DNA from 2 places in the Enterococcus sp. AMC1157 genome. Region 1 is predicted to be linked to the other one. Evidence: a T-box and tRNA genes for the amino acid it is inferred to sense, from the RefSeq annotation. Region 1 holds a T-box; the other holds one or more tRNA genes.
What was found. The T-box of region 1 lies ahead of leuS (leucine--tRNA ligase). A T-box ahead of a tRNA ligase gene usually reads a tRNA of that ligase, here a tRNA-Leu.
Positions count from the first base shown of each region.

Region 2: it encodes a tRNA-Leu, which carries the amino acid that the T-box ahead of leuS (leucine--tRNA ligase) is inferred to sense. The anticodon was not compared.

Region 1 is NZ_CM177099.1:1,639,810-1,646,226, reverse strand. It holds gene AC4BBX_RS07890 (LysM peptidoglycan-binding domain-containing protein) at 1-1,817, shown strand, start outside; gene AC4BBX_RS07885 (LysR family transcriptional regulator) at 1,967-2,878, shown strand; T-box leader at 2,925-3,132, shown strand; gene leuS (leucine--tRNA ligase) at 3,199-5,613, shown strand; gene AC4BBX_RS07875 (helix-turn-helix domain-containing protein) at 5,678-6,214, opposite strand; gene AC4BBX_RS07870 (TPM domain-containing protein) at 6,374-6,417, opposite strand, start outside.
Region 2 is NZ_CM177099.1:256,554-262,970, reverse strand. It holds gene nagA (N-acetylglucosamine-6-phosphate deacetylase) at 59-1,213, opposite strand; gene AC4BBX_RS01285 (helix-turn-helix domain-containing protein) at 1,323-2,156, opposite strand; gene AC4BBX_RS01280 (DUF2187 domain-containing protein) at 2,280-2,459, shown strand; gene AC4BBX_RS01275 (pyridoxal phosphate-dependent aminotransferase) at 2,502-3,719, opposite strand; tRNA gene AC4BBX_RS01270 (tRNA-Leu) at 3,908-3,990, shown strand; gene AC4BBX_RS01265 (hypothetical protein) at 4,188-4,451, shown strand; gene AC4BBX_RS01260 (hypothetical protein) at 4,493-5,236, opposite strand; gene AC4BBX_RS01255 (glycoside hydrolase family 13 protein) at 5,503-6,417, opposite strand, start outside.

The DNA of each region.
Region 1 (6,417 bases):
CAGTTGAATCATCCGAAAACATAGATACTGCAAAAGAAATTATTGAAGAGAGTGTAGAAGATCAAGCGGAAGCACCGGTAGAGGAGACTGTTGAAACAGTTGTGGAATCTTCAGTAGTTGAAGAAGAAACAGCCGAAGATGCGCTCGTGGAGGTTGTTGCTGCACCAGTTACAGCAACACTAACTGCTTTTTCTGCGCCAAGCCCAGCTGCGTTTATTGAAGATATGGCGGTTCATGCCAAACCGATTGCTGATGCCAATGATTTATATGCATCTGTAATGATTGCTCAAGCTATTATTGAAAGTGCGTGGGGACAAAGCTTATTATCTAGAGCTCCATACCATAACTTATTTGGAATTAAAGGAAGTTATAACGGCGAAAGTGTGTATATGAATACTCAAGAGTATCTTAATGGTCAATTTGTTACGATGAAAGAACCATTTAGAAAGTATCCTTCTTTCCTAGAATCTTTCCAAGATAATGCACGAACGATTAAAACTGTTTCTTTCCAATCTGGTGTTTATTATTATGCGGGTGCATGGAAAAGTAATACAAATTCTTATCAAGATGCAACTGCTTGGTTAACAGGACGTTATGCTACAGATCCAAATTACAATACTACTTTGAATCGAGTGATTTCTCAGTATAATTTAACTCGTTTTGATTCTCCAGCTTCAGGTGTACCGGGTGGGATGACCAATACTGGTACAGGTGGATCAGGTAGTTCAGGAAATTCTGGTACGAATACACCGTCTACACCAACAAATGGTACTACTTATACAGTAAGTTCTGGGGATACTTTGTCAGCGATTGCCTCAAGACATGGAATTACGTTAAGTCAGTTGAGAAGTTGGAATAGCATTTCTGGTGATTTAATTTATCCAGGCCAAAAATTAGTGGTGAAACAAGGTAGTGCCAGTGGTAGCACGACACCAAGCACACCATCAACACCGACAAATACTAACAATAATACGAATACAAATACAAATACCAACAATAATACAAGTTCCCAAACGTATACAGTGAAGTCTGGCGATTTCTTATCAACAATTGCTTCAAGACATGGAATCACGTTAACTCAACTGCGTAACTGGAATAATATAAGTGGCGATTTGATTTTCCCAGGGCAAAAATTAGTGGTAAAACAAGGTAGTAGCAGTGGTAGTACGACACCAAGTACACCATCAACACCGACAAATACTAACAATAATACGAATACAAATACGAACAATAATACAAGTTCCCAAACGTATACAGTGAAGTCTGGCGATTTCTTATCAACAATTGCTTCAAGACATGGAATCACGTTAACTCAACTACGCAACTGGAATAATATAAGTGGTGATTTGATTTTCCCAGGCCAAAAATTAGTGGTGAAACAAGGTAGTGCCAGTGGTAGCACGACACCAAGCACACCATCAACACCGACAAATACTAACAATAATACGAATACAAATACGAACAATAATACAAGTTCCCAAACGTATACAGTGAAGTCTGGCGATTTCTTATCAACAATTGCTTCAAGACATGGAATCACGTTAACTCAACTACGCAACTGGAATAATATAAGTGGTGATTTGATTTTCCCAGGGCAAAAATTAGTGGTGAAACAAGGAACATCGACTCCTTCTACACCACAAGCTTCTAATTCTACTTCAACAAATAGTAACTCGAATGGAAGATATAGTGTAAAAAGTGGAGATAGTCTTTGGTCACTGGCTGAAAGTAATGGAACAACAATCAATCAATTGAAATCATGGAATAATTTGAAATCAGATACGATTTATGTTGGTCAAAATTTAAGAGTAAAATAGTGAATGGTAGTTTAAACATATCCAAACGATATAGTAGTTTTCGGACGCTATATTGTTTGGATTTTTTATTAAATTCATAAAAACATTGACCTTCCTTGATTCACACCGTACTATATTAGTTAAAATCAATGAAGCAGGGGGAAGAGAAATTGAATATCCAACAAATGCGTTATGTAGCAGCGATTGCCAATAATGGGAGTTTTAGAGAAGCAGCTAAAAAGTTATATATTTCTCAACCGAGCTTGTCTCATGCGATTAAGGAATTGGAAAAAGAGTTGGATGTCCAACTTTTTGAGCGGACGAGACAAGGAGCCTCTTTAACTTCTGAGGGGATGGACTTCTTCCAGTATACTCAACCCATACTGGCACAAGTAGAGCTCTTAGAGAATCGTTATTTAGCCAATGATTCCAATGAAAAACATTTTTCGATTTCTAGTCAACACTATGATTTCTTAGCGATTATTATGAGTCAAATGATTCATGATTTCCCCGAGTATGAGGACTTTCGTATTTTTGAAAGTACAACATTGAATGTTATCAAAGATGTTGAGCAATACCGTAGTGAAATTGGCATTTTGCTCTTTAATGAATCCAACCAAGCTGGTTTAAGCCGCTTACTAGAAAACGGAGAGTTAGAGTATGAAGAATTAACAACTTTTCGCACGCATATTTTTATGGGGGTTCAGCATCCATTGGCAACAAAAAAAGAAATTCATTTGGATGACTTACATGATTTTGCTCAAGTTCGTTTTACGCAAGAAACCAATAATTATACTTACTTTGCGGAGGACTTAATTGATTTCCCAGGGATTTCCCAAGTCATTCATACGAGTGATCGTGCAACACTGACGGGAATCTTACAACGAACCAATGCCTATGGATCTGGTTCAGGACTAGTGGAAAATCCTCAAAACCAAGGAATTGTATTAATTCCACTGGTGGACTCTCCTGAGAATAAGATGGTGATGATTAAAAAGAAAAAACGTAAAATTTCAGCCATCGGGACGGCTTTTTTAACGAATTTAAAGCAATATTTAGATGAATTTTCGCAATCTAAATAAATAAATTGAATTCACTACTTATTTTTGATAGTATGTATTCAATGATAATCTCACGCTTGAGAAGGAATAGTAAATAGCGATCTTTTTACAGAGAGCACATGGGTGGTGGAAATGTGCAAAAGACCTTTTGAACTCGCCTTTGAGTGATTGTTTTCTTGAACGAATAGTAGAGAAAATACGGTGACGACCGTTAAAACGTTTGAGGCTGGATATTCCAGTGAAGATAGGTGGTACCACGTAATTACGTCCTATAAGAGGCTTTTTTGTGCTTCTTATAGGGCTTTTTAATTTTATACTATTGCAATTAGGGGGAGTCAGTGGTGAATTATAATCACAAAGAAGTTGAAAAGAAATGGCAAAAAAATTGGGCCAAAACAAATGCCTTCAATACACTTGATAAAGAAGGAAAACCAAAATTTTACGCATTAGATATGTTTCCATATCCATCAGGGCAAGGGCTACATGTAGGTCATCCTGAAGGTTATACGGCAACGGATATTTTAGCTCGTTTCAAACGTAGCCAGGGCTATAATGTATTGCATCCAATGGGTTGGGATGCCTTTGGATTACCAGCGGAGCAATATGCCCTAGACACAGGAAATGATCCTGCTGAATTTACGAAAAAAAATATTGAAACCTTCCGCCGTCAAATCAATTCATTGGGCTTCAGTTATGATTGGAATCGTGAAATTAATACAACTGATCCAGAATATTACAAATGGACGCAATGGATTTTTACTAAGCTATATGAGCATGGCTTGGCTTATGAAGCAGAAGTTCCAGTAAACTGGGTACCAGAATTAGGCACAGTTATTGCGAATGAAGAAGTGATTGATGGCAAGAGTGAACGTGGGGGCTATGATGTTATTCGCCGTCCAATGCGTCAATGGATGCTAAAAATCACCGCTTATGCGGATCGTTTGATTGACGACTTGGAAGAGCTAGATTGGCCAGAAAGCATTAAAGATATGCAACGTAATTGGATTGGTCGCTCAGTTGGGGCTAACGTGACCTTTAAAGTGGCAGAATCAGATAAAGATTTTACAGTCTTTACGACACGTCCAGATACCTTGTTTGGTGCAACTTATGCTGTCTTGGCTCCAGAATTAGATTTGGTTCAAGCAATTACAACTGATGAACAACGTGCAGCAGTTGAGGCTTATGTCGATGAAGCTTCGAAAAAATCAGACCTAAATCGTACGGATTTGTCGAAAGAAAAAACAGGCGTCTTTACAGGAGCTTATGCTATTAATCCAGTCAATGGTAAAGAAATTCCAATTTGGATTGCCGACTATGTACTAGCAACTTACGGTACAGGAGCAATTATGGCAGTTCCAGCCCATGATGAACGTGATTATGAATTTGCAAAAACCTTTGATTTGGAAATTATTCCAGTTCTTGAAGGTAGCAATGTCGAAGAAGCGGCCTTTACCGAAGACGGACTACACATCAATTCTGATTTCCTGGATGGATTGAATAAAGAAGACGCAATCGAAAAAATTGTTGCGTGGTTGGAAGAAAAAGCGGTTGGGAAAAAAGAAATTAGTTATCGCCTACGTGATTGGTTGTTTTCTCGTCAACGTTACTGGGGTGAACCAATTCCAGTTATTCATTGGGAAGATGGCACAACAACGACTGTTCCAGAATCAGAATTGCCATTGCGTTTACCAAAAACAGAGGATATTCGTCCAAGTGGTACAGGAGAATCTCCACTGGCAAATATTGATGATTGGGTAAATGTTGTTGATCCTGAAACAGGCAAAAAAGGCCGTCGTGAAACGAATACAATGCCACAATGGGCAGGAAGTTCATGGTATTTCCTACGTTTTATCGATCCTCATAATAAAACAGAATTGGCAAGCTATGAAAAACTAGAACGTTGGTTGCCAGTGGATATCTATATTGGTGGAGCTGAACATGCGGTCTTGCATCTATTGTACGCCCGTTTCTGGCATAAATTCTTGTATGATATCGGTGTGGTTCCAACAAAAGAACCTTTCCAAAAACTATACAACCAAGGGATGATCCTGGGTTCAAATAATGAAAAGATGTCTAAATCTCGTGGGAATGTTGTCAATCCAGATGATGTTGTTGAACAATATGGAGCAGATACTCTACGTTTGTATGAAATGTTTATGGGACCATTGGATGCATCCATTGCTTGGAGTGAAAATGGTTTGGAAGGAAGCCGTAAATTCTTGGATCGTGTGTGGCGTTTGATTGTTGATGAAAACGGCAAAATGCGTGATCGTATTACGACTGTGAATGACGGTAAACTGACAAAAGCTTATAACCAAACAGTTAAAAAAGTAACAGAAGATTATGAGCAACTACACTTTAACACGGCGATTTCTCAAATGATGGTTTTTGTTAATGAAGCGTATAAAGCAGATGCATTGCCATACGAATATGTTGAAGGTTTTGTTCAATTGTTAGCACCAATCGTACCTCATATTGGTGAAGAACTATGGGCAATCCTAGGAAATGATGAAGGCATTAGTTATGTTACATGGCCAACATTTGATGAAGCAGCCTTGGTAGAAGATGAAGTTGAAATTGTCCTACAAATCAACGGAAAAGTTCGTGCCAAAGTCAATGTTCCTGCGAAAGCTACTCGTGAAGAACTAGAAGAAATTGCTAAAAACAATGAAGTCATTCAAGAAAATATTGCTGGTAAAACAATCCGTAAAGTGATTGCAGTACCTGGTAAATTGGTAAATATTGTAGCAAATTAGACAAAAAACATCTCCCTAGGTAATACTTAGGGAGGTGTTTTTATTTGAGTTTGTATTTATCGGGTTAGGGATTATTAGAGTCAACTGTGTCTCTTTCTACTGTAGAATAAATTTTTCTATAGCCAAATGTGGAACTCGTAAGTTCAATTGTAGTTATTTCTTTTAGCCATTCATGTTCTAAAGGAATTTCGATTATTTTGTTTTCATCTTTTGATAAATCTAATGTCGTACTGATTACTAGTTCTACGGCATTATTTGTTGTGGAACTTCCCATCATATATCCACTATACGAACGGTAGAAGGGTAAATCTGTCTCTACTATGAGAATATTATTTTCGATTTTTGCAGATGCAATCATGCTATCATCGGTTATGTCTTTGTTAATAATTCTTGGTAATAAGAAAAGTAATATGACTGAAAGTAGCATAGTAGCTAATACATAAAGTACAGTTATTTTTTTCGTTTGAATGTCGGGATAATTTTGATTACTTTCCCAATTTGCGATAGTCGAATGAGAAATATGTAGCTTTTCGCCTAACTCACTTTGAGTTAAGTGATGTTTGTTGCGTAATTCTTTAATTTGTTCTCCGATAGTCGACAATTGTTTCCCCTCACATAATAAAATAAACCCTATTTAAAGTATACAAAATAGCATAAAAATAGATAGCAAATATAAAGAAATCCCTTGTCCAAATCACGGACAAGCTCATTTTCCACCAAAAACAAAAACTACCTAGGTACTCCCTAGATAGTTTTTTGCTTACCAGCTACCTGAAACACCTCCGCCACTACTTCCACCACCAC
Region 2 (6,417 bases), 1.4 Mb from region 1:
AAAAATAAACTTGGCAAAAAAAAGAAGCGATTCATCATCACTTCTTACATACGATCTACTATTTAGTTGAATTAAAACGTTCAATTCCATCTAGATATGTTGCTTCTAAAGTCATATCAGGATTTAAAACAATAAAATCTGCATCACGATCTTTTTTAATCATGCCACACACATCATCAATTTTACAGCTGATTGCTGGTACTAAACTAGCCATCATTACCGCTTGTTCCGGTGTTGCTAATCCCCAATCAACCACATTCTTAATGGCTTCTTTTAGTTTAAGAATACTTCCCGCTAAATTCCCTGATTCCATTCGAGCAGTTCCTTGTTTAACTACTACAGGAAATTCACCTAAAATATAATCTCCATCAGGCATCCCACCAGCCATCATACAATCTGTAATTAAAGCAACGTGATCGTGCCCAGCTTTTTCCATTAAAATTCCTGCAGCAGAAGGGTGCACATGATGACCGTCACAAATTAATTCAGAAAAAACATCATGTAAACTTAATAATGCCCCTACCATTCCCGGTTCACGATGATTTAATCCTCGCATTCCATTAAAAGCATGAACAAAAACGCTCGCCCCTGCTTCCACAGCAGTTGTTGCATCTTCTAGGGTACCATTGCTATGGCCCAAAGAAACAACAACCCCTTCTTTAGTCACTTGTTCAATGAATTCTTTAGCCCCTTTTCTTTCTGGTGCTAGAGCAATTTTTTTAATTAAACCACCAGAAGCTTCCTGCCATTCATTGAAAGTTTCAATGTTAGGATCACCAAAATAAGAAGGATTTTGAGCACCTTTAAATTCTTCTGTAAAAAATGGACCTTCGAAGTAAATTCCAGGAATTTTAGCTCCAGAAACTTCTTGAGCTACTTGACCGATTGTTTTTGCTACATCTCTTAATAATTCTTTACTTGAAGTGAGGGTAGTTGGTAAAAAGGAAGTTACTCCACAAGAAAGTAGAGCTTCCGACATGACTTTAATTCCATCTGCATCATTATCCATAACATCATGATTTTTGTATCCATGGATATGTGTATCAACTAGTCCTGGCGCAATCCACTTTCCAGAGTAGTCAATAACTTTTCCTTCTTGGTCAGATAAGTCAGTGGAATAATTACCAAACTTTCCATCAATTATCTCCAAATATCCCGGTCCTTTGACTCCTGATTGAAAGAAAAATTTATCTCCATACACAAAAGTTCTCATTTATATTCCTCTCCTTGTTCTTATTAATAAATTTAATATTTATCTTTATTATTCAAGACATCTCTATAGTTTTAAACTACTCCTAAATGAGAAATAAGTCAATACTGGTCTACACCATTTCAGAGATTTTTTTCATTACTTTTGCATACTCAAAACACAACTCCGCTTCACTATTTTTATTGGTTTTTTCATAGATTTGGCCACATAGTGAGAATAACTCTTCCATATGATAGTAACTTAATCTTCGTTGGCCCCATCTAATTCCTTCTTTGGACATAGTTAATGCTTCGGAAAATTGTTCAGTATCGTAAAGAAATTGGGCATAGTTAAAGAAGATTTTGGTTAATTCAAAACGAGTAATTTCTTCTGGAATATGATTTATTTCTTCGTGACTCATTTTTAAGTATTCTTGTGCTTTTTCATATTTATGTATGGTACTGTACACTCTTCCTAAACAACTCATAATAAGAATTTCAATAGGAGAAATAGTTTTTGTATCTTTTGAATAAGTATAAGAAAGTCCTTTTTTTAAAGATTGAATTGCTTGATTGTATTCCTTCGTTAGAAAAAATTCACAGCTACCCAAATAATAGTAATATAATTGAAAATCCGTATCAAAATGAAGATGATCCACTATATTCTTGTCTTTTAGTAATTCAGACATCTTCTGATATTCTTTGTGAATCAAATAAGAATGAATTCGACTAAATAATGCTTTGACTCGTTGAATTTCTTCTGACTCAGAATGTAGAATTTGTTCCATTGTCACATTTAAGCGTTGACACAAGCTTTGTAACACAAGTACATTGGGAATTTCCAAACCATTTTCGATACGACTCAACACACTTTGGGCACAAATTCCTTGGGCTAATATTTTCTGCGTCATATTCTGGTCTTTCCTTATTTGTTTAATTGTTTCTCCAAAACTTTCTTGTTGATTCATAATTCCTCCTAAATATGCTAATTCGCATTTTGCTTTTTGCTCATTTTAACACATAATGTTTAAAAAAGTATTATCAATTTTCTAATGTTCGGAAATTTTATTAGTTAGATCGGAGTGACGTTTATGGAAACGAAAACAAACGTAACATTCAAATGGGAAAACCTTACTTTATCTGGTTTCATTGAAAGAGAATACGAAAATTCATTTTTAGTACAAATTAACGAACCTTCTAAAGAAATCATGGATAAATATAGCGGCCGTATGGTTGTCAGCAAAAAAATCTGTGACTTACTTCCCGAATAAAATGAAAAGCAGCCCTCTTCTATATCAAGAGAGCTGCTTTTATTATTTTTGTCGATAGGTTTCTAAAAACTCCCGCATTTTATTAGTAGTCAATTTTAAATCATCCATATTTGGAAGGTACACAATTCTGAAGTGATCTGGTTCTTGCCAATTAAATCCACCACCATGTACCAATAAAACATGATGTTCATGTAAAAAGTCTAACACAAATTTTTCATCATCCAAAATATTGAAGCGTTTAGTATCAATTTTAGGAAACATATAAAAAGCAGCTTTTGGTTTCACAGCGGAAAGTCCTGGAATATCATTGATTGCTTGATGTATATATTCTCTTTGTTCATAGATTCTACCACCAGGTAAAAGTAATTTATCAATACTTTGATAACCACCTAAAGCAGTTTGAACGATTTGCTGTGACAGTACATTCGAACATAAACGCATAGATGACAACATATTTAATCCTAAAATATAATCTTTAATATGGCGTTTATCTCCACTAATTACCATCCATCCCACTCGGAAACCAGCAACACGATGTGATTTAGATAGACCACTAAAAGTAACTACCGGATGATCAGGCGCTAAAGTCGCAATTGGGACATGAACATAATCATCCATCAACAAACGATCATAAATTTCATCAGAAAAAATAATTAAATCAAATTCTCGTGCAATCTCAACAATTTGCTCCAAAATTTCTTTCGGATACACGGCTCCTGTTGGATTATTTGGATTAATCAACACAATTGCTTTTGTTCTATTAGTAATTTTTGAACGAATATCTGCAATATCGGGGTTCCATTCACTTTCTTCATCACAAATATAATGAACGGGCTTTCCTCCAGCTAAAGAAACCGATGCTGTCCATAATGGATAATCAGGCATAGGAACTAAAACTTCATCGCCATCGTTACATAGCCCTTGCATAGACATCGTGATTAACTCACTTACACCATTACCTGTATAGATATCATTAATCGTCACATTAGGAAAATCTTGTAATTGGCAATACTGTTCGATTGCTTTACGAGCAGAAAAAATACCTTTAGAATCAGAATATCCTTCTGATGAACGGACATTCATAATTAAATCACGAATAATCTCATTAGGTGCTTCAAAACCAAAAGTTGCGGGATTCCCAGTATTTAATTTTAAAATACTAACTCCCTCTTCTTGCATACGATCCGCTTCTTCTAAAACTGGGCCACGAACATCATAACTAACACCTTCAAGTTTACTTGATTTCTCAAAATCTCTCATAGTCATCCTCTTTTCAACTTACCTGGATTAAGCAATAAACAATATTTCATGTATATTTATTTTTTTAATGTTCATATTATAGCAAATATTCTGAATAAACGGAAAGTAATCTGTAAAAAAATAAAAAAAACATAATTATTTCTTCTATTGACATTCATTTAGATAACCAGTAAGATTTTATTGTTATCGCGGAAGTGTTGGAATGGCAGACAAGCATGATTGAGGGTCATGTGAGCGAACGCTCATGCGGGTTCAAGTCCCGTCTTCCGCATTAAATTTAGGATCTGTGGCATGAGTAAAAGCAAGACAAAAATATCCAAAAAATAGAATGATTTTCTTCTATCCTACAGATATTTTATTGTTAAACTACCTATGTCACAGGCCTTTTTTTATTGAAAAATTATCTTCTTGACTAAAACGAACATACGTTTGTATAATAGAGATGAATAATCTTTGGAGTTGATAAATATGAAGACTATCAAAGGATCTATATCAAAAATAAAAATACTAAAGCACTTAGACAACGGCACTCCTCTAGTTAGATTTAATCTAAATGATATTAATTGTTTGATTGCTTTTCACAGTTTAATGTTTCTATTTGAAGTAGCTGAAAATGCTACTGTTGTAGTTGCAGGAGAGTATAATAGCAGAAACCAATTTGTCGTCCGTCGATACTGCGTCATCCAAAACGATCATTTTGCCAAGGTACACACAATTCATACCGACCACTAAGATTAAAAAAGTACATTGGCTACAAAACCAACGTACTTTTTTTAATTAAAATAACCTTGAGCTCCATTTTCAGTACTTTCGTCTTCAATAAGTCCTTTTAAAGAACGATCTAAGATAGGTTTTTTCTTTTCATTTTTTGTTTGTTCACGGTATTGACTTCTAGACATCGCAACGGAACTAGGTTGTTTAAATTTACTTACTGCTGGATCAGAATCTTTTCGATCTTGGAAAGCTGTTGGTTCTGTATCAAACATCAAGTAACTATCTTTTTTCATTGAATCAAGCAATTCTTGATTTGAAACATCCTTCGCTGGTTCATCAGGAATCATTGAAGCAGGAATATATTTAGGAACAAAATAAGAACGACCTGAATATTCTCTTTTTAATGATTTGTTACTTGGTGATGGTTCAGCTTTTCTTTCATTAACTTTGAAACTAGATTGACCGGTATCTCCAAAAAGTCTTTTCTTTCCTGTTGGAGTCACTTCTGTTTGATATTTTTTTGCATAGTCTGGAAGATTTTCTTTATGACGCTTTAATTCTTCTCTCTGCTGGATACTTTGACCCGCTTTTTCATGACTCACTTTTGGTGAACGTCTTAATGAACGCGCTTCTGTTTTTTCGTTTCTATAAACTTTCGCTGATGGATCTTCTTCAGTCATAATCCAATTTTCATCAGTTGAAAATGATGGATATCTTCTTTCTGATTGTATTTTGACGCCTGTATCATCAGAGTATGCAGGAAAACGAAAATGTTTCCGCTTGATATCATCAAAATTTGCCATAATCTACTCATTCCTTTAACACCATATTTCTTTTATCATACCATATTTGTAGAAAATACGACAGTCTCTACAAAGCTCTTATACTCTTATTTTACTACTACTAGATTCAAATAAACAAAGAATTAAAATACTTTAATTAATAAGTTTTCATTAAAAAAATATCCGAAAAACAGAGAGACTTTTGCCCTGTAGAGGGACACTTCATTATCCTTACAAACGATATCTCTCTTCTATTTTTCAGATATTTAATCTCAAATCTCTAATAATTAATTATCGACAAGTGAACCAGCTACCGTACTTCGAATACGATCGATACTTTGCTGTTTTTGTTGACTACTAATTAAGAAGTAACTATTTTCATTTAAGGTTCGATTGGTCAAACGTCTACGAATTTCTTGAGTCATTGGTGTTTCTTCAGCTATAAATGTTAAATCTCTACTAATAAATTTTGGATAATTAGTTGGATTCATTAACATTGCTACATACTCATTGCCATTTCTTCTTAAAATCCCAAATAAGTCATCGGTATAGAAGAAACTCATGTCTCCTTCCTCCAATGTTTTATTTCCAGTACGATACTTAATCCATTTTTGACAGTTGTCATAGATTTCTTGATTCACACCATTCCACGGGAAAAATTTACGATTCTCAGGATCTTTTCTACCAGTCAGACCTGCTTCATCTCCATAATACACACAAGGTACCCCAGGAAATAAGAACATAAAACCAAATGCTAAATCTAATTTTTTTACGTGATTGCCAACCATTGTTAAAATACGTTCAGTATCATGGGTTCCGATATTGTTTAAATTATTGAAGAAAATTTCTTTTGGATAGTTTTCATACAAACGAGTTAAGCCTTTAGCAATCAACTCAGGAGATTTACGTTCATTTAATAAATCAATGGCACCATCTCGTAATGGATAATTCATCACTCCATGCAAATGATCTCCCAGAATATACTCTCGGCGTACCTCATAAGAAATCTTATTGGACGCATCTTCCCAAACTTCACCAATTAAAACAGCATCTGAATAACGACTTAAATTATTTCTAATTCCTTTAATAAATTCATCTGGCAACTCATCCGCAACGTCTAATCGCCACCCATCAATGCCAAAGTCATTCCATTTTGTTAATACACTATTTTCTAAACCATAGATATAATTTTGAAATTTATG